DNA from 3 places in the Cupriavidus sp. H19C3 genome. Region 3 is predicted to be linked to each of the others. Evidence: predicted binding sites of a transcription regulator. Region 3 holds the regulator's gene; each other region holds the start of a gene.
What was found. Region 3 encodes sigma-54, which starts transcription at its own class of promoters, with help from an activator protein. Its sites were predicted from a motif close to TGGCANGNAANCTGCTTT; they were not measured.

Region 1 (5,761 bases), on a different replicon from region 3:
GTAACGAGATAAGCCCCCAACTTCTTGCCGCCGACGAGCCCCAGACCAAAGCCGTACACGCCCGATGACGGCAGGCTCGCCGTGCCGACCCGGTTGTCGGTGATGGTGAAGCCGACACGGGTGGCCACGTCGCAGCTGATCAGCAGGTTGACATTATGAATACCCAGGCTGGTGATCTTCGTCTGCTTGGCGAGATGCGGGCCGGAGATGACGCCGTAGTCGACCTGACCGTTGCCGGACAGCAGGATATTGCATGCCGATGGCCGGATCATCCCCGTGACCGCGAGGTCGGCCGTATCGGCGGCTACGGCATGGCCAGACACCGCAATCAGGGTGGCGCCGATCAGGGTGGCGCCAGCCTTGCGTGCGGCTGCGCGCCCGCGGCGCCAGCCGCGCAGGCGGACGGGAAGCGCCGGATGCAGCGGATGCAGCGGATGCAGGGCATGCGCGGCGTGCGCGGCGTCCAGGGAAGGGGTGTAGCGAGCAGTTGTCATGTCGACCCAACGCAATAGGAAGAAGAGCCGCCAATTGTGATAATTCGCACCGCCAAGCAACATCGCCGGCTGCCGAATTTTGCAGTCCGCGGTGCGATCCGCGCCAGGGGCCCGCGCTGGTTACGCGCTCGCGGGCCTGCGCGGCGCGGCCGGACCGGCCCATGTAGAATGCCGGCTTCGCGTTATCCTGAAGTCACTATAACTATGAGCTCCCGTCCGTCGCGGATGGCGTGCATCGACGCCCTCAAGGCCGTCAGTTCGCAACTGATCGTGCTGCACCACCTGGCCTTCTACGGCCCCATGTCCGCCGCGGCGCACGTGCTGGCGCCAGGACTGATCGACTGGCTGGCCGACTATGCCCGTATCGCCGTCCAGGTCTTTCTCGTGATCAGCGGGTTCCTGGCCGCGCGCAGCCTGGCGCCGCACGGCCACCTCGAAGTCGCGAATCCGGTGGTCGTCCTGTGGCGGCGCTACCGGAAGCTGGTGGTGCCCTATGCCGCCGCCATTCTGCTCAGCATCGCGGGCGCCGCCATCGCGCGTGCCTGGCTGGTCGACGACGCGATTCCGGCCGCGCCGCACCTGCGGCAGTTCCTCGCGCATCTGCTGCTGCTGCACAACATCCTGGATGTCGATGCGCTGTCGGCCGGGGTCTGGTATGTCGCCATCGACCTGCAGCTGTTTGCGCTGCTGATCCTGTCGCTCTGGCTGGCGCGCACGGTGTCCGGCCGTGGCCGGGCGTGGGGCATGCCGGTGGTGGCCGCACTCGCGGTAGTGTCGCTGTTCTGGTTCAACCGCAATGCCATGTGGGATGTGTGGGCGTTGTATTTCTTTGGCGCGTATGGCATGGGCACGCTGGCGTACTGGGCCTCGCACCCGGAGCGCTCGTCGCTGCCGCTGATCGCGCTGGGCGCGGTCGGCACCGCGGCGCTGGTGATCGACTTCCGCCTGCGCATCGCGGTGGCCCTCGCCACCGCGCTGCTGCTGGCCATCGCGCGGCGCGGAGACTGGCTCGAACGCTGGCCGCGCGGCCGCGTGGTGGCCTGCTTCGGCCGTATCTCGTATTCCGTATTCCTGGTGCATTTCCCGGTGCTGCTGGTGGTCAACGCCGTGGTCCACCACCTGGCGCCGGGCCAGCCGCTGTGCAACGCGCTCGGCATGCTGTTCGCCTGGGTCGCGTCCAATCTGGCCGGCGCGCTCTTCCATCGCTACGTGGAGCGGCGCGATCCGCTGCACACGCTAGGCCAGGCCCTCTGGCTTCGGCGCGACCGTAAGCAAGGTGCGCTGGGCAATACCTGAGCCCTGTTCCTGCCCGGGTCGGCGCTGACCGGCGCCCACCGGCGCTCACCGGCGCTCACCGGCGCTGTCACCGGTGGCAAGTCGTCGACGCCCCGGCGCGGCCCCGACCGCGACCGGGCGCGCTCCCGCCCCATCCTCCGCCCACCCTGCGCCCACCCTGCGCCCTTTTCTCCTCATCGCGGTGCATCGCGCACCCGTGCAGTGCGTGAATATTCCGTTGCCCTGCGCGCACACCCGTTACAACCCCGATTGGTCGGTGGCATGAACGTTGCCTAGTATGGAATCGTAAACCTGACCATTTGGTCAGGATTCCAGTGAGGCTGCCATGTCCGACCACATCGTCCTGACCTCGCACGCGCGCCGCGACAAGCCGGCGGAACCCATCCACTGGGGAGCGCCGACGGCCGTGGAGCGGGGCCCCGTCATCGCCAGCCTGACCGATCCCGCGCGGCGCAACGTGATTGGCACGCACGCGGGGTCGTACGCGATCTACCGCGCGCTGGCGGTTGCCTCGGGCAACCTGCAGCGCGCCCATCGTCCGGACCTGACCGATACCGCCCCGGCCGAAGCCATCGGCCCGCATCCGCAATGGGGCGATCCGGAGAAGATCGTCTCGCTCGATCCGTGGGGCCATCTGGTCTCGACCGCGTTCGAGGATCGCATTGCCGCGGGCGTCGATATCCGGCCGACCATCGCCGTCACGCGCGCGCACATCAATATGCCCGAGCTGACCGCCGCCATCGCGGCGGGGCGGCTCCAGCCCGATGGGGACATCCTGTTTCCAAACGGCGATGTGCGCGTGACCAAGGCCGCGGTCGATCCGGTCTGGTACCTGCCAGGCCTGGCCAACCGCTTCCATATCAAGGAAAGCGTGCTGCGCCGCAGCCTGTTCGAGCAGACCGGCGGCATGTTCCCCGAACTCGTGACGCGCCCCGACCTCAAGGTGTTCCTGCCCCCCATCGGCGGCATGACGCTCTATTTTTTCGGCGATATCGCCCGGCTTGGCCAGGACGACACGCGCGTGGCCTGCCGCGTGCACGACGAGTGCAACGGTTCGGACGTCTTCGGTTCGGATATCTGTACGTGCAGACCCTACCTCGCGCATGGCATAGAGGTATGTATCGAGATGGCGCAGCAAGGCGGCGTCGGCCTCGTGGTCTATAACCGGAAGGAAGGGCGCGCGCTGGGCGAGGTGACCAAGTTCCTGGTCTATAACGCCCGCAAGCGCCAGGCGGGTGGCGATCGCGCGGAGACCTATTTCGAGCGGACCGAATGTGTGGCGGGCGTGCAGGACATGCGCTTCCAGGAGCTGATGCCGGACGTATTCCACTGGCTCGGCATCCGGCGCATCGATCGCTGGGCGTCCATGAGCAACATGAAGCATGGCGCGCTGACCGCGCAGGGTATCGAGGTGGTCGAGCAGGTGGCGATCCCCGAGGCGCTGATCCCGGCCGATGCGCGCGTGGAAATCGATGCGAAGGTGGCGGCGGGGTACTTCACGCACTACACGCCGCCAGATGCCAACGAACTCGCCCTGGCGAAGGGCAGGGGGTTGAAGGAATGAACGAATATCCCGCAGGGGAACCAGACACCAGACATGACGGCACGGGCAGCGGCTGGCACAGCTGGGTGCCGCCCGATCATCCGGCCAGTCCGTTGCTGACCGCCGAAGCGGTACGCACGCATTGCGCCGCGGTGACGGGGTACGTGGCGGCCGGCGACTCCGCGCTGTTCACCTGGCACCCGGACCGCGTCCACGCCATCGCGGACTACGTGGCGGCGACGATTCGGCGCCGCTATCCCGACCTGCAGGTGCCGTACCACAGCCGCTGGCGTCATTTCGAGGCCGGCGCACCCGGCGAGAAGGTCGACCGCTGGCAGATCCTGTGCGAGCGCGCGGGACTCTCGGGCGCCGATCACTGTGCCGAGCGCGCGCGCATCGGTATCGACCTCGTCATCCCGAGCGTGCTGCTCGATGCGGGCGCAGGGCCGGACTGGCGCTATCGCGACCCCGCCAGCGCCATCAATCTCACGCGCTCGGAAGGACTTGGCGTGGCGAGCTTCGACCTGTTCGCGCGCGGCGGCTTCTCGGCCGAGCACGGCGATCCGCTGCGCGCCGATGGCGAAAGGCTGATGCGGATCGACGCGTCGACCATCGCCAACGCGTTCCAGGTGGCGCAGCACAATCCGATCGTCGGGCTTGAAGGACGCGCGGGGTTGTTGCGGCGCCTGGGCGAGGTAGTCGATGCCACGCCGGCCGTGTTCGGCAAGCCGGCGCGGCTGGGCAACCTGTTCGACTACATCGCGGCCAATGCGCGCGAGGGCCGGGTGGAAGCAAGCTTCGTGCTGCGCACGCTGCTGGTCGCGCTCGGTCCCGTGTGGCCGGGCCGGATCGTGCTGGAGGGTATCTCGCTGGGCGACTGCTGGTATCACCAGGCCGCGCCCGATGGGCTGGTGCCATTGCACAAGCTCACGCAATGGCTCACCTATTCGCTGATCGAGCCGCTCGAGGACGGCGGGCTGACCGTCACCGGCCTCGATGCGCTGACCGGCCTGCCGGAGTATCGCAACGGCGGACTGCTGTTCGACTTTGAACTGATGAAGCCGCGCGACCCGGCCTTTGCCGCCGGTGTGCATACCGTCGACGAGCCCGTGATCGTCGAATGGCGCGCGCTCACCGTGACCGGGCTCGACCTCGTGGCCGATGGCGTGCGCCAGGCGCTGGGGCTGTCGGCAGCGGAGTTTCCGCTCGCGCGCGTGCTGGAAGGGGGAACCTGGGCCGCCGGCCGGCGCATTGCCGCGCAACGCCGCGAAGGCGGCGCGCCGCCGTTTGTCATCCAGAGCGACGGCACCGTGTTCTGAGCCACCGTCCGCGCGCATGACGGCGGGGCAGTGCCTTGCCGCCGCGCGCCGATGCCGATCCATCCAGATCCAGCCTGCCCTAGCCCGACCTAGCCCGACCGAGCCCGATCCAGCGTTTGACCCGACCGTTGATCCCAGGGAGCCAATGATGAACGACCTGTCCGCCGTGCCCACGGCCATCGAGACTTTTGCCGAGACGAGTTCCGCCAGTGCGCTGTCGCCGTCCGTACTGGTCGTCAACCATCCGCTGGTCCAGCACAAGGTCACGCTGGTGCGCAGCGAGGACACTACCACCGACAACTTTCGCCGGCTGGTGCGCGAGATCAGCCAGCTCCTCACGTACGAGGCAACCCGCGACCTTGCCATGGAGACCATCGCCATCCGTACGCCGATCGCGCCGATGCAGTCGCCGGTGCTGTCCGGCAAGAAGCTCTGCCTGGTCTCGATCCTGCGCGCCGGCAATGGCTTTCTCGATGGCATGCTCGAACTGCTGCCGGCCGCGCGGGTAGGCCATATCGGGCTGTACCGCGACCCGGAGACGCTGGAGCCGATCGAGTATTACTTCAAGATGCCCGAAGATATCCAGGAGCGGCTGGTGATCGTGGTCGACCCCATGCTGGCCACCGGCAATTCGGCCATCGCCGCGCTCAACCGGCTCAAGGAGGCCGGGGTGAGCGCGCTCAAGTACGTCTGCCTGATCGCCTCGCGGCCGGGCCTCCGTGCGTTGCAGGCCGCGCATCCCGATGTCGCGATCGTCACCGCCGCCATCGACGAGCAGCTCAACGAGCACGGCTATATCGTGCCGGGCCTCGGCGATGCCGGCGACCGGCTGTACGGCACGCGCTGATGGACGCGCTGCGCGCCCATGGCGCCCCGCACGCTCTCGGCGTGCGCGAGTCCGGCGGACGCATCCGGCAGGAGAACGAGGCCCTGATCCTGCGCGCGGCCGAGCATGTGTTTGCGCGCGCGGGGTTTGCCGGCGCCACCATGGCGGAGATCGCGGTGCGCGCGGGGGTGCCCAAGTCGAACCTCCATTACTACTTTCGTACCAAGCAGGCGCTCTACCGCGCCGTGCTGGCGCATACGCTGCAGCTGTGGCTGGCCGAGAC
Region 2 (5,761 bases), on a different replicon from region 3:
CCTCAAGTACGCTTGAGGTCAAGCGCCGCCGCCGCTAGCATGATGGCTTGCCCCGGATACCGTTTCCCCGTCAGCCATGCCTTCCCGCCCATCGTCGTCCGCCCCGCCTTCCATCCCGCCCGCGGTCCCACCTTCCGCCGCCCCCCGCAAACTGCGCGCACGCGATCCCCTCACCGTGGGCGAGGTCGCGGCACGCAGCGGTGTGGCCGTGTCGGCACTGCATTTCTATGAAGCCAGGGGCTTGATTGCGAGTACGCGCAGCGCCGGCAACCAGCGCCGCTATCCGCGCGGGGTGCTGCGCCGGCTGGCGGTGATTCGCGTGGCGCAGCGCATGGGGTTGCCGCTCGCCGTGATCGCGCAGGCGTTCGAGACACTGCCGAAGTCCAAGGCGCCGACCGTGGCGGACTGGCGCAAACTGTCGGCGGCATGGCGGGAGGATCTCGATGCGCGCATCCGGACCCTGACCATGCTGCGCGACCAGCTCGACGGCTGCATCGGTTGCGGCTGCCTGTCGCTGCGCGCGTGCCCGCTGCGCAATCCGCAGGATGTGCTGGGGCAGGCGGGGCCGGGCGCGCATGTGGAATGCCCGCCCAGGACGCGCGCGTAAGATGCCCGCGTGGCGGCGCCGGGCGGTCCGGCAGGTACCGGCCCGGTGTCGGTCGCATAGCGGCCGGGTAGCGGCCGGGTAGCGGCCGGTTATCGCTACTCGGTTATCGCTCGTGGAGCCGTGCTACGCCGTGATCGTGCGGGTGCGGATCACCGTCGGATCCTCCATCAGCTGCTGGACCCATCCGGTCGGCGGCACGACGTTGATATCGGTGATGGCGTAGCCGATATCGCCTTCCGTCTGCAATTGCTGCGCGACGATATTGGCGCCGATATCGGCCACCGCCTGGTTGAAATGCGACAGCGCACCGGGCCGGTTGTAATGGATGTTGAGGATGCGCGCGGGCGCCTGCAACGGCGCCGGCTGGATCTCCGGCAGGTTGACCGCGCCGATGGTGGCCCCGGTCTGCAGGAAGCCGATCAGCTTGCTGGCCACCTCGACGCCGATATTCTCCTGTGCCTCCTCGGTGCTGCCACCGACGTGCGGCGTGAGGATGACATTGGGCTTGCCCTGCAGCGGCGACAGGAACGGATCGGTGTTGCTGCGCGGCTCTTCGGGAAACACGTCGATGGCGGCGCCGGCGAGATGGCCCTCGTCGAGCGCCGCGGCCAGCGCCGGGATATCGACCACGGTGCCGCGCGAGGCGTTGATCAGGATGCCGCCGCGCCGGATGCGGCCGATCGCGGCCCGGTCGAGCAGCAGGCGTGTCTGCGGCGTGGCCGGCACGTGCAGCGTGACCACGTCGGCCTGCGCCAGCGCATCGTCGAGCGATGCGACCGGCACCGCCGAGCCCAGCGACAGGCGCGGCCGGATGTCGTAGAACACCACGCGCATGCCCATGGCCTCGGCCAGGATGCCGACCTGCGCGCCGATATTGCCGTAGCCGATCACCGCCAGCGTCTTGCCGCGGATCTCGAACGAGCCCTTGGCCGACTTCTGCCACTGTCCCTGGTGCGCGGCGCGGCTCTTCTCGGGGATGCGCCGCATCAGCATGATGGTCTGCCCGATCACCAGTTCCGCCACCGAGCGGGTATTGGAGAACGGCGCGTTGAAGACCGGAATGCCGGCATGGGCGGCCGCGGGCAGGTCGACCTGCGAGGTGCCGATACAGAAACAGCCGACCGACAGCAGGTGCCGCGCCTGGGCAAAGGTATCGGCCGTCAGGGTGGTGGCCGAGCGGATGCCGAGCAGTTCATGCGGTTGCACGGCCTGGACGAGCATGTCGCCCGCGAGGGCCTTGGGTTGCGTGGCAACCTGCAGCCTGGCGTGGGCCAGGGCCTGCTGGGCGCTGGCGTGGATGTTTTCGAGAAGCAGGGCGCTGGTCATGAGGGTCCGGGAAATCAGTCAGGAAAGAAGGGGCGCCTGACAGAACATACCATCGACCAGAGTCCGTGTCGGGACCAGGGGATTACGCCGGCCATGCAGGTGCCGGGCGGCCGGCGCGCATTGCCGGCGCCCGCCACACCGTGCCGCTACAGCATGGCGCTATGCAGATGATGCGGATCGTCGAGCGTGTCGATCACGATCTGCAGCGATTCCTCGACTTCCTCGGCATCGCCGGGCCCGCCCAGGCAGATGCGGACCGCGTCGGGCGGATTGCCGTCGGTCGAGAAGGCCGCGCTCGACACCACGCCGATGCCGCGCGAGCGCAGATGCAGCGCCAGCTCCGATGGGCGCCAGCCCGCGGCGGGCGGAATCGGCAGCCACAGGTGGAAGCCCTCGGGGTCGGCATCGTAGGCGTGCCCGGCCAGCACTTCGCGCGCGCGCGCCTGGCGGGTCATGCTGTCGGCGCGGATCGCCGCGATCATGTCGTCCGCGGTGCCATCCTGGATCCACGCCGTGGCCAGCAGCGTGTTGAACGGACTCGCCATGACCGTGGTCGCCCGCAGCGTGCCGGCCAGCCGTTGTGCCTGGCGCGGCGTGGGCGCGGACAGGAAGGCGATGCGCAGGCCGGCGCCGAAGGTCTTGGACATGCCGGTCAGGTAATACGTAAGCTCGGGCGCCAGCCGTGCCATCGGTTCGGGCGTCTCGCGCGGCAGCATGCCGTACGCATCGTCCTCGATGATCGGTACGTTATAGCGCAGCGCGATATCGGCAAGTATCTCGCGCCGCCCCTGCGGCATGGTGCGCGTGCTCGGATTCTGCAGCGTCGGATTGACATAGAGCGCGCTCGGCAACTGCGTGCGGCACAGCGCCTCGAAGGCCGGACCCAACGGACCTTCGTCGTCGGCCGGTAACGCCTGCAGGCGCACGCCGAGCTGCGCGGCGATGGCCTTGATGCCCGGATAGGCCAGGGTATCGAGGCAGATCGCCTGGCCCGGGCGCACCAGCTGCGACACCAGCGCCACCAGCGCGCTATGGATGCCCGGGCAGATCAGCACGGTGTCGGCACGGCAGTCGGGCAGGCGGCGCCGCAGCCAGGCCGTGGCCACGGCGCGGTCGGCCGGCGTGCCGCCGAAGTCCTGGTAGCGCAGCAGCGTATACGGATCGGCGTTGCCGAGCAGGCGCGCCGCGGATTCGCGCAGGCGCACCGTCATCGCGGCGGGCTCGGGTGGCATGTTCATGCTCATCTCCGCGCCGGTGCCGGCCTGCAGCGGCAACGATGGCGGGCGTCCGCGCACGAAGGTACCGGCCCCGGCCTTGGCATCGATCAGCCCACGCTTGCGCGCTTCGGCATAGGCCCGCGCGACCGTGGTGTAGTTCAGCCGCAGCGCCTCGGCCAGGTCGCGTAGCGCGGGCAGGCGGTCGCGTGCGCGCAGACGGCCGCTGGCGAGGTCCTCCTCGATCATGTCGGGGATGGTCAGGTAGGCAGGCCGGTCGCTTTCGGCAAGGCGCTTGAGCCAGTGGCTGGCAAGACTCGACACGATGGACTCCTCATTCGGATGCCAGCTCCGCAGCAGGTTTCGTGCCCGCAGGATCGCCATCCGGGCGCGCCTTGATCGTATCTTGATCGGCTCGATGATGGTGCGTGAAGGACCGTTGCGGCGCGCACGCATGCCCCGCTGTCGCGCACGGCTTCCACCGTGGTGCAGGGCCGCCCGGCACCGCTTGTATGGATCGTGTCGGCACGATTCCGCGACGTGAAAAATCACCGATGCAATCAATGACGGCTGCCGCCATCGATCGGGTCTTGATCGCATGCGCGCGGGCCGGCGATGGCACGGGCGTTGCGAAATGGCATGGCATCGGCGTCCTGGCGCAACCAGGGCCGATCATCGATCCGATCCACTTTCCAGAGGAGAGCACCATGCCCGCAGTCAGCGCCCCGCTTCATCGCAAAGGCGATTTCTTTGTCGACTACGAAGAGAAGGTCTTCGAGGACGTGAAGGCCGAACCGGGCCAGAAGGCACTCGTGACGTTCCACACCGTCGCGTTCGAAGGTTCGATCGGCTTCGTCAACATGCTCCAGGCCACGCGCCTGCAGCGCAAGGGCTTCGAGACCTCGATCCTGCTGTACGGCCCGGGCGTGACGCTCGGCGTGCAGCGCGGCTTTCCGACGCTCGGCGACGAGGCCTTTCCCGGCCATATGAACTTCAACAACCAGCTCATGAAGTTCATGGCCGAAGGCGGCAAGGTTTACGCGTGCCGCTTTGCGCTGCAGGCGCTCTATGGCCATGGCGAACCGTCGCTGATCGAAGGCATCCGTCCGATCAATCCGCTCGACGTGCTCGACCTCAAGCTGCTGCACCACAAGGCCGGCGCGGTGATCGTCGATACCTGGACGGTCTGAGCGCGCGGCGTCACGAGGACCATCATGTCACGTCAACGCATTGTGCGCGCGGCCGCGGTACAGATCGCGCCGGACCTCGAACGCGGCGAGAACACCGTCGGCAAGGTCTGCGAGGCGATCGACCGCGCGGCGCTGGAGGGGGTGGAGCTGATCGTCTTTCCGGAGACGTTCGTGCCGTACTACCCCTACTTTTCGTTCGTGCGCCCGCCGGTGCAGTCCGGCGCAGAGCACATGCGGCTGTACGAGCAGGCCGTGGTGGTACCCGGGCCGGTGACCGATGCCATGGCCGAGCGCGCGCGCCGCCATGGCATGGTGATCGTGCTCGGCGTCAACGAGCGCGATCACGGCAGCCTCTACAACACGCAGCTCATGTTCGACGCGGACGGCCGCCTGGTGCTGAAGCGCCGCAAACTCACCCCGACTTTCCACGAACGCATGATCTGGGGACAGGGCGATGCCGCCGGCCTCAAGGTGGCGCGTACCGCGGTCGGTCGCGTGGGCGCGCTGGCCTGCTGGGAGCACTACAACCCGCTGGCGCGCTATGCGCTGATGACGCAGCACGAGGAGATCCACTGCAGCCAGTTTCCGGGCTCGCTGGTAGGTCCGATCTTTGCCGACCAGATCGAAGTCACGATCCGCCATCATGCGCTGGAGTCGGGTTGCTTCGTGGTCAATGCCACGGGCTGGCTGACCGATGCGCAGATCGCCTCGGTGACCACCGACCCGGGCTTGCAGAAAGCACTGCGCGGGGGCTGCAACACCGCCATCGTGTCGCCCGAGGGGCAGCACCTGGCCGCGCCGCTCACGGAAGGCGAGGGCATGGTGGTGGCGGACCTCGATCTCTCGCTGATCACCAAACGCAAACGCATGATGGACTCGGTCGGGCACTACGCGCGGCCCGAGCTGCTGAGCCTGGCCATCAACGACCGGCCTGCCGCCACCGCCATGCCGATGGCGGCGGCATTCGACAACTTCCACGGGAGTCACCACGATGAAGTCCAGCGAGACGATGCCTGCCTCGAGCCGGCAGTTGATGACTGAGCTGCAGTCGTCAGGATTGCGCCTGGTGGACCCGCAGGCCGGTGCCGCCAGCCGGCGTGGCGGCGCGGGGCCGTCCGATCACAAGGCGGTGACCATCGATGGCGTGACCATCATGGTGCCCGTGCATACCAGTACCGCGTGGAACTCGCCATTCGTGGCCAGCGCGCCCGATGCCGAGGGCCAGTCGGCGCTGCTGCGCGGCACCATCCCGATCGCCAGTATCAGCTTTCCGCGCGCGCCACGCTTTGCCCGGCTGCAGACGCTCGACGGCGTGCCGTACTCGCATATCGCCACGCTGCACGGCGCCGATGTGCTGGCCACCACGGTGCTGCAGACCTGCATCCGCTTCGAGAGCCGGCGCAAGACGTGCAAGTTCTGCGCGA
Region 3 (5,761 bases):
TTATAGAGCAGCGCCGCCTGGCGCTTGTGCACCGCAATGAGACGCGGCGCGGCGCGCCCCGATCCTGATGGCCCCATCATGAGCCGTCAGCGGTGCGCATGTCTCCTACGCGTGATGTATGGCGCAGCATACACCGTGACGACCGTGTTGCGAAAGTCCGTGGTCGCCCTGCCACGCCCGGCCCGGCTTGCCCGCTTCCGCAGCGCGCGGCCATCAAAAAAGCCGCGCTTCCGGCGCGGCTTTATCCACTTCTTTTCAACCCCGGGCGACCGGTTGCCGGTCGCCTTCAATGGCTTTATTGCTGCTGCATCTGCGATGCCGCCATCTGGTACTTGAGGGCTTCGCGGTCGTGACCTTGCACGCGGTCCTTGTAACGGATCACCTGGCGGTCGAGCTTGTCGACCAGACAGTCGATCGCCGCGTAGAGGTCTTCATGATGCGCTTCGACAAAGATGTCCTTGCCCTTCAGATGCAGATTGATTTCCGCATACTGCCGGCGTTCCTTTTCCTTATGGTTGTCCACCGATAGCAGCACGCTTACGCCAATGACCTGATCGAAATGCCTGACGATACGCTCCAGTTTCGTTTCCACGTACTCACGCAGAGGCGGCGTGATGTCCAGGTGGTGTCCACTGATCTTGAAGTTCATAGCGCTTCTCCTTCTGAAAGAGCTGCACCAAGGCAGGTGACGCAGCTCGGCTACAAAGACTTGCGGAGATTCACTGCTGGGATCTTGAGGGCTTCCCGGTATTTGGCGACGGTACGACGCGCGACAACGAAGCCCTGCTCGCCCAACAGTTCGGCGATGCGGCTGTCGGAAAGGGGATTCTTGGGGTCTTCGGCTCCTATCAGTTGCTTGATCAGCGCGCGGATTGCCGTGGATGAGGCGGCGCCACCGGTTTCGGTGGACACATGGCTTCCAAAGAAGTACTTCAGTTCGAAGGTCCCCATTGGCGTGGCCATATATTTGTTGGTGGTCACACGGGAAATGGTGGACTCATGTAAACCGAGTGTATCGGCTATCTCCCTCAAAACCAAGGGGCGCATCGCGATTTCCCCGTGGGTGAAGAAGTTCTTCTGCCGCTCCACGATGGCCTGCGCCACGCGCAGGATCGTGTCGAAGCGCTGCTGGATGTTCTTGATGAGCCACCGCGCTTCCTGCAGCTTTTGCTGCAGGCCGGCGGTGCCCGATTCGCCCTTGGCGCCGCGCAGGATCTGCGCGTACATATCGTTGATGCGTAACCGGGGCATCACATCGGGATTGAGCTGCGCGATCCAGCCGGTACCGCTCTTACGCACGAAGACGTCCGGCACCACGAAGTCGGCTTCGGGCCGGCTGTAGGCGTGGCCGGGGTAGGGTGCCAGCGAGCGGATCAGTTCGTGCGCCGCCTTCAGGGCTGCCTCGTCGACCTGCAGCGCCTTCTTCAGGCGCGTGTAGTCGCGTACGGCCAGCAGCTCCAGATGGTGGTTGACGATGGTCAGCGCCAGCTCGCGTTGCGGATGCTGGAGCCGGCGCAATTGCAGCGTGAGGCATTCGGCGGCATTGCGCGCGCCCACGCCGGGCGGGTCGAAGCTCTGCAGCAGCGTGAGCATCGCCTGGACTTCCTCGATTTCGAATTCGAGCTCTTCCGGCAGTTCCGTGCAGATTTCCTCGAGCGAGGCGCTCAGGTAGCCGTCGTCGTCGAGCGATTCGATCAGAAAGACCGCCAGGCCCTTGTCGCGCACCGAGATCTTGAGCGGCGTCAGCTGCTCCATCAGGTACTCACGCAGCGTCGGCTCGGCGTCGCGCAGCTGCATCGGCGTCTTTTCGTCTTCGTCGCCCTGCGGACGGCGCGCAAAGTCGTCGAGACTCCAGTCGTTGCCGTAATCCTCGCCGCCGCTATCGCCAAAACCCTCGTCGTCGCCGGACGCGGCGCCTTCGGCGCGATCCTCGCCGCTGCCTTGCGGCTCGGCGGGCGTCGGGGCCGGCGCGCTCTGCACATTGACGGAGCCATCGGCGGCCACGCGCAGCGGGCTCTCGATCCAGTCGTTTTCGCGTTCGAGCAGCGGATTTTCGGTCAGGGCCTGTTCGACTTCCTGTTGCAGTTCCAGCGTGGAAAGCTGCAGCAGCCGGATCGACTGCTGCAGTTGGGGAGTCAAGGCAAGGTGCTGAGAGAGACGAAGCTGAAGCGACGGTTTCATGCGACCTATTCTATGCGCATCTCTCCGTCGATGGAACGGAAATTGCTATCGCCTATCGCTTCAGTTTGGTGATCGTGTTCGGCCGCGGCAGCCGGGTCGCCCGCATTGCCGCGGCAGCGACGTCACATGCGGAAATTCTCGCCCAGGTAGACGCGCCGCACGGACTCGTTGGCGATGATGTCCTCGGGCTGCCCGGCCGCCAGCACGGTGCCCTCGCTGATGATGTAGGCGTGATCGCAGATGCCGAGCGTCTCGCGCACGTTATGGTCGGTAATCAGCACGCCGATGTTGCGGGCCTTGAGGAAGCTGACGATGCGCTGGATTTCACCGACCGCGATCGGGTCCACGCCGGCAAATGGCTCGTCGAGCAGGATGAAGCGCGGCGACGACGCCAGCGCCCGGGCGATTTCCACCCGGCGCCGCTCGCCGCCGGACAGCGACAGGGCCGGATTGTTGCGCAGGTGGGCGATCTGCAGGTCGTCCAGCAGCGTCTCCAGGCGCTTGTTCATCTCGTCCTTCTTGAGCGGCTTGCCGTTCTCGGTCTGCAGCTCCAGCACCGCGCGGATATTTTCCTCGACGTTCAGCTTGCGGAACACCGAGGCTTCCTGCGGCAGGTAGGACAGGCCCATGCGCGCGCGCTCGTGGATCGGCAGGCCGCTGATATGGTCCCCGTCGAGCACGATATCGCCTTCGTCGAGCGCCACCAGGCCGACGATCATGTAGAACGACGTGGTCTTGCCGGCGCCGTTGGGGCCCAGCAGGCCCACCACCTCGCCGCTCTTGACGTCGAGCGACACGTCCTTGACCACGGTGCGCGACCCGTAGCGCTTCTTCAGGTGGCGCACGACCAGCGTGCTGCCGTTGGTGGCGGTGGCGGAGGAAGTCGGCGTGGCGAGCGTGGCGGTATCGTTCATGACTGCGAGGGAGCGGCGCGGACGCCGGTGTTCAGGGCTTGCCCGGCGCGGGCGCCGGCTTCAGGTCGAGAGGGGCGGCCGGTGCGCTGGCCTGGTCCGCGCGCGGCGACAGCACGGCGCGCACACGGCCCGACGGGCTGCCGGCCGAGGTGTTCTCGCCACCGCCGGCGGCCGTGTAGAACTCGTTGCGGCTGTCGTAGGTAATCAGCGCGCCACGGATTTCGTCGATGATCTTGGCGCCGGCCACGCGCGCCGCGCGCGCATGGCCGATCAGGCGCGACAGCTCCTGCTTGCCGTCGTATTCGATGCGGTCGCCCCAGCCGTCGATATATTCGTCCACGCCGTCGCGCTTCTGGCGGATATAGGCCTGCTTGCCGGCCTTGGCGGTGGCGATCGCGTACTGGTAGCCCTCGGGATCGGTGCGCAGCTCGGCCGCGTCCGACTTCAGCACCATGGTTCCCTTGGTCAGCACCACGTTGCCGGTGAGCGTGTAGATCTGCTTGACGTCATCGTAGCTGGCGTTGTCCGCCTCCAGTACCAGCGGCTTGTCCCGGTCCGCGCGCTCGGCCAGGGCGGGTCGCGCCAGCAGCAGGCCAAGCACGGCGACGGAGGCCAGCAGCGCATACGCGGCGGGGTGGCGACGGGACAAAGTCGTCGGGGATGAAGTCATAGCGGCTAGAAAGTGGACAAGGGAGACGGCCTGACACGTTGGCGCAGCTACCGACGGTGAGACGGTGACCGTGACGATGCGGCGATCGTGACGGACGGTGTCGGTACCGCGTTTCTTATGGCTTCTGCGCCTGGCCGGGCGGCGGCACGGTAATGATGGTGCCGCGTACGTTACCCAGCAATTGTACTTCGCGCGTGACGTTGTTGAAGATCAGGCCGTTGGCATTCATGACCGAAGGCCCGCGCGTCAGCTGTACCGGCTGGTTGGTCTTCACGATATCGTCATTGACGAGAAGCTGGAAATATTGCGACGCGGCCGTCATGCGCGGATCCTTGCTCAGGTCCGCGCCGGCCTGGCGCACGATGAACGCGTTGCCGTACAGGTCGATGATCGAGCCTTCCGCGTTCATCACGCCGCGGTCCGCGTTGGCCGTCACCGGCGGGCGGTCCGGCTCGTAGGCGCGCATGGCCGGACGCGTGACCTCGTAGGTCTGGTCGTCCTCGAAATGGATCATCTTGATCCCGGTAAAGCGCAGCTTGGTGCTGCCGTCCTGCGCCAGTTCGGTGGCCGAGAAATTGTCGATGAAGTAGTCCGGCTCGTGGCGCTTGGCGCTGGCGCCGGCTTTTTCCTCGCGCGGCGAGTTGATCTGCACCAGCCAGAATGTGCTGCCGGCCACGATGGCCATGAGCAACAGCGGCAGCAGGCGCATGACGAGCCCGGTAAGACTGGCGATGAGTGCCTGCATGGTGCCTGTGCCTTGCGTGAATTCCGTTGGATCAGATGACCTTGGCGCGCGTCAGGTCATGGATATGGAGCGCCCCGACCAGGCGCTGGTCGCCGTCCACCACCAGCAGCTGGTTGATGCGGTTGGTCTCCATGATCTCCACGGCTTCCACCGCGAGCTGGTCCTGGTTGACCACGCGCGGGTTGTGGTGCATGACCTCGCCGATCGGCACGGTCTGCCAGTCGCGCGGGGTTTCCAGCAGGCGGCGCAGGTCGCCGTCGGTAAAGACGCCGATGGCGCGGCCATCCTCGTCCACCACGGCCGTCATGGCCATGCCCTTGCGGGTGATTTCCATGAGCGCCTGGGCCAGCGGCGTGTTCTCGCGCACCTCGGGCACCGCGTTGCCGGTGCGCATGATGTCGCGCACGTAGGTCAGCAGCTTGCGGCCCAGCGCGCCGCCCGGGTGCGAGCGTGCGAAGTCTTCCTCGCCAAAGCCGCGCAGGTCGAGTACGGCCACGGCGAGCGCGTCGCCCAGGGCGAGCGCGGCGGTGGTGCTCGCGGTGGGGGCCAGGTTGAGCGGGCATGCTTCCTTGTCCACCGCGCCATTGATATGGGCGTCGGACAGTTTGGCCAGGTTGGACTCGGGATTGCCGGTGATCGAGATCAGACGGGTGCCGATGCGCTTGACGATGGGGATGATCGACAGCAGTTCCGCGGTTTCGCCGGAATTGGAGAAGGCGATCAGCACGTCGTCGCGCGTGATCATGCCGAGGTCGCCGTGGCTGGCCTCGGCCGGATGCACGAAGAACGACGGGGTGCCGGTGGAGGCCAGCGTGGCCGCCACCTTGCGGCCGATATGGCCGGACTTGCCGATGCCGGATACCACCACGCGCCCCGTACATTCGAGCACCATCTGCACGGCCAGCGCGAAATCGGGGGTCAGGCGGCCGATCAGCGCCGTGACGGCGTCGGCTTCGGTCTGGAGAGTGTCGCGGCCGAGACGAAGTGCTCGATCCGCATCGAAATTGGCTATCATGGCGACGGAGTATACCAACGAATGCGATGGCGTCTGGACGGGCCGGCATGCCGCACGCGGCGCGGTCCGGGGTCCCGGAGTCCCACCCCCCGGCCACCCCCTTGCCCACCCTTGCCCCCCTTGCCCCCTTGCCGCCCTTGGTCACCCGCCTGGCTCCGGGCCATACAAGCGACACAAGCCTGCCGAATGCATTCTCCGCTGGAACTGACCCTGGTACTGCTGGCCGCCGCCGTGTT

Region 1: a site for sigma-54 is predicted at 2,048-2,065, ahead of DFLDMN_RS26415 (GTP cyclohydrolase II). Genes of this name have one in related genera too.
Region 2: a site for sigma-54 is predicted at 3,783-3,800, ahead of DFLDMN_RS23155 (MSMEG_0572/Sll0783 family nitrogen starvation response protein). Genes of this name have one in related genera too.

Annotation. Positions count from the first base shown of each region.
Region 1 covers NZ_CP184986.1:1,527,709-1,533,469, reverse strand. Annotated here, with positions in the region: gene DFLDMN_RS26425 (DUF1120 domain-containing protein) at 1-557, opposite strand, end outside; gene DFLDMN_RS26420 (acyltransferase family protein) at 699-1,790, shown strand; gene DFLDMN_RS26415 (GTP cyclohydrolase II) at 2,116-3,354, shown strand; gene DFLDMN_RS26410 (URC4/urg3 family protein) at 3,351-4,652, shown strand; gene upp (uracil phosphoribosyltransferase) at 4,801-5,499, shown strand; gene DFLDMN_RS26400 (TetR/AcrR family transcriptional regulator) at 5,499-5,761, shown strand, end outside.
Region 2 covers NZ_CP184986.1:813,988-819,748, forward strand. Annotated here, with positions in the region: gene soxR (redox-sensitive transcriptional activator SoxR) at 77-607, shown strand; gene serA (phosphoglycerate dehydrogenase) at 731-1,933, opposite strand; gene DFLDMN_RS23150 (PLP-dependent aminotransferase family protein) at 2,080-3,471, opposite strand; gene DFLDMN_RS23155 (MSMEG_0572/Sll0783 family nitrogen starvation response protein) at 3,855-4,337, shown strand; gene DFLDMN_RS23160 (Nit6803 family nitrilase) at 4,362-5,378, shown strand; gene DFLDMN_RS23165 (MSMEG_0568 family radical SAM protein) at 5,329-5,761, shown strand, end outside.
Region 3 covers NZ_CP184985.1:2,333,477-2,339,237, reverse strand. Annotated here, with positions in the region: gene hpf (HPF/RaiA family ribosome-associated protein) at 296-649, opposite strand; gene DFLDMN_RS10815 (RNA polymerase factor sigma-54) at 700-2,181, opposite strand; gene lptB (LPS export ABC transporter ATP-binding protein) at 2,304-3,095, opposite strand; gene lptA (lipopolysaccharide transport periplasmic protein LptA) at 3,127-3,765, opposite strand; gene lptC (LPS export ABC transporter periplasmic protein LptC) at 3,881-4,510, opposite strand; gene DFLDMN_RS10795 (KpsF/GutQ family sugar-phosphate isomerase) at 4,542-5,525, opposite strand; gene DFLDMN_RS10790 (cation:proton antiporter) at 5,712-5,761, shown strand, end outside.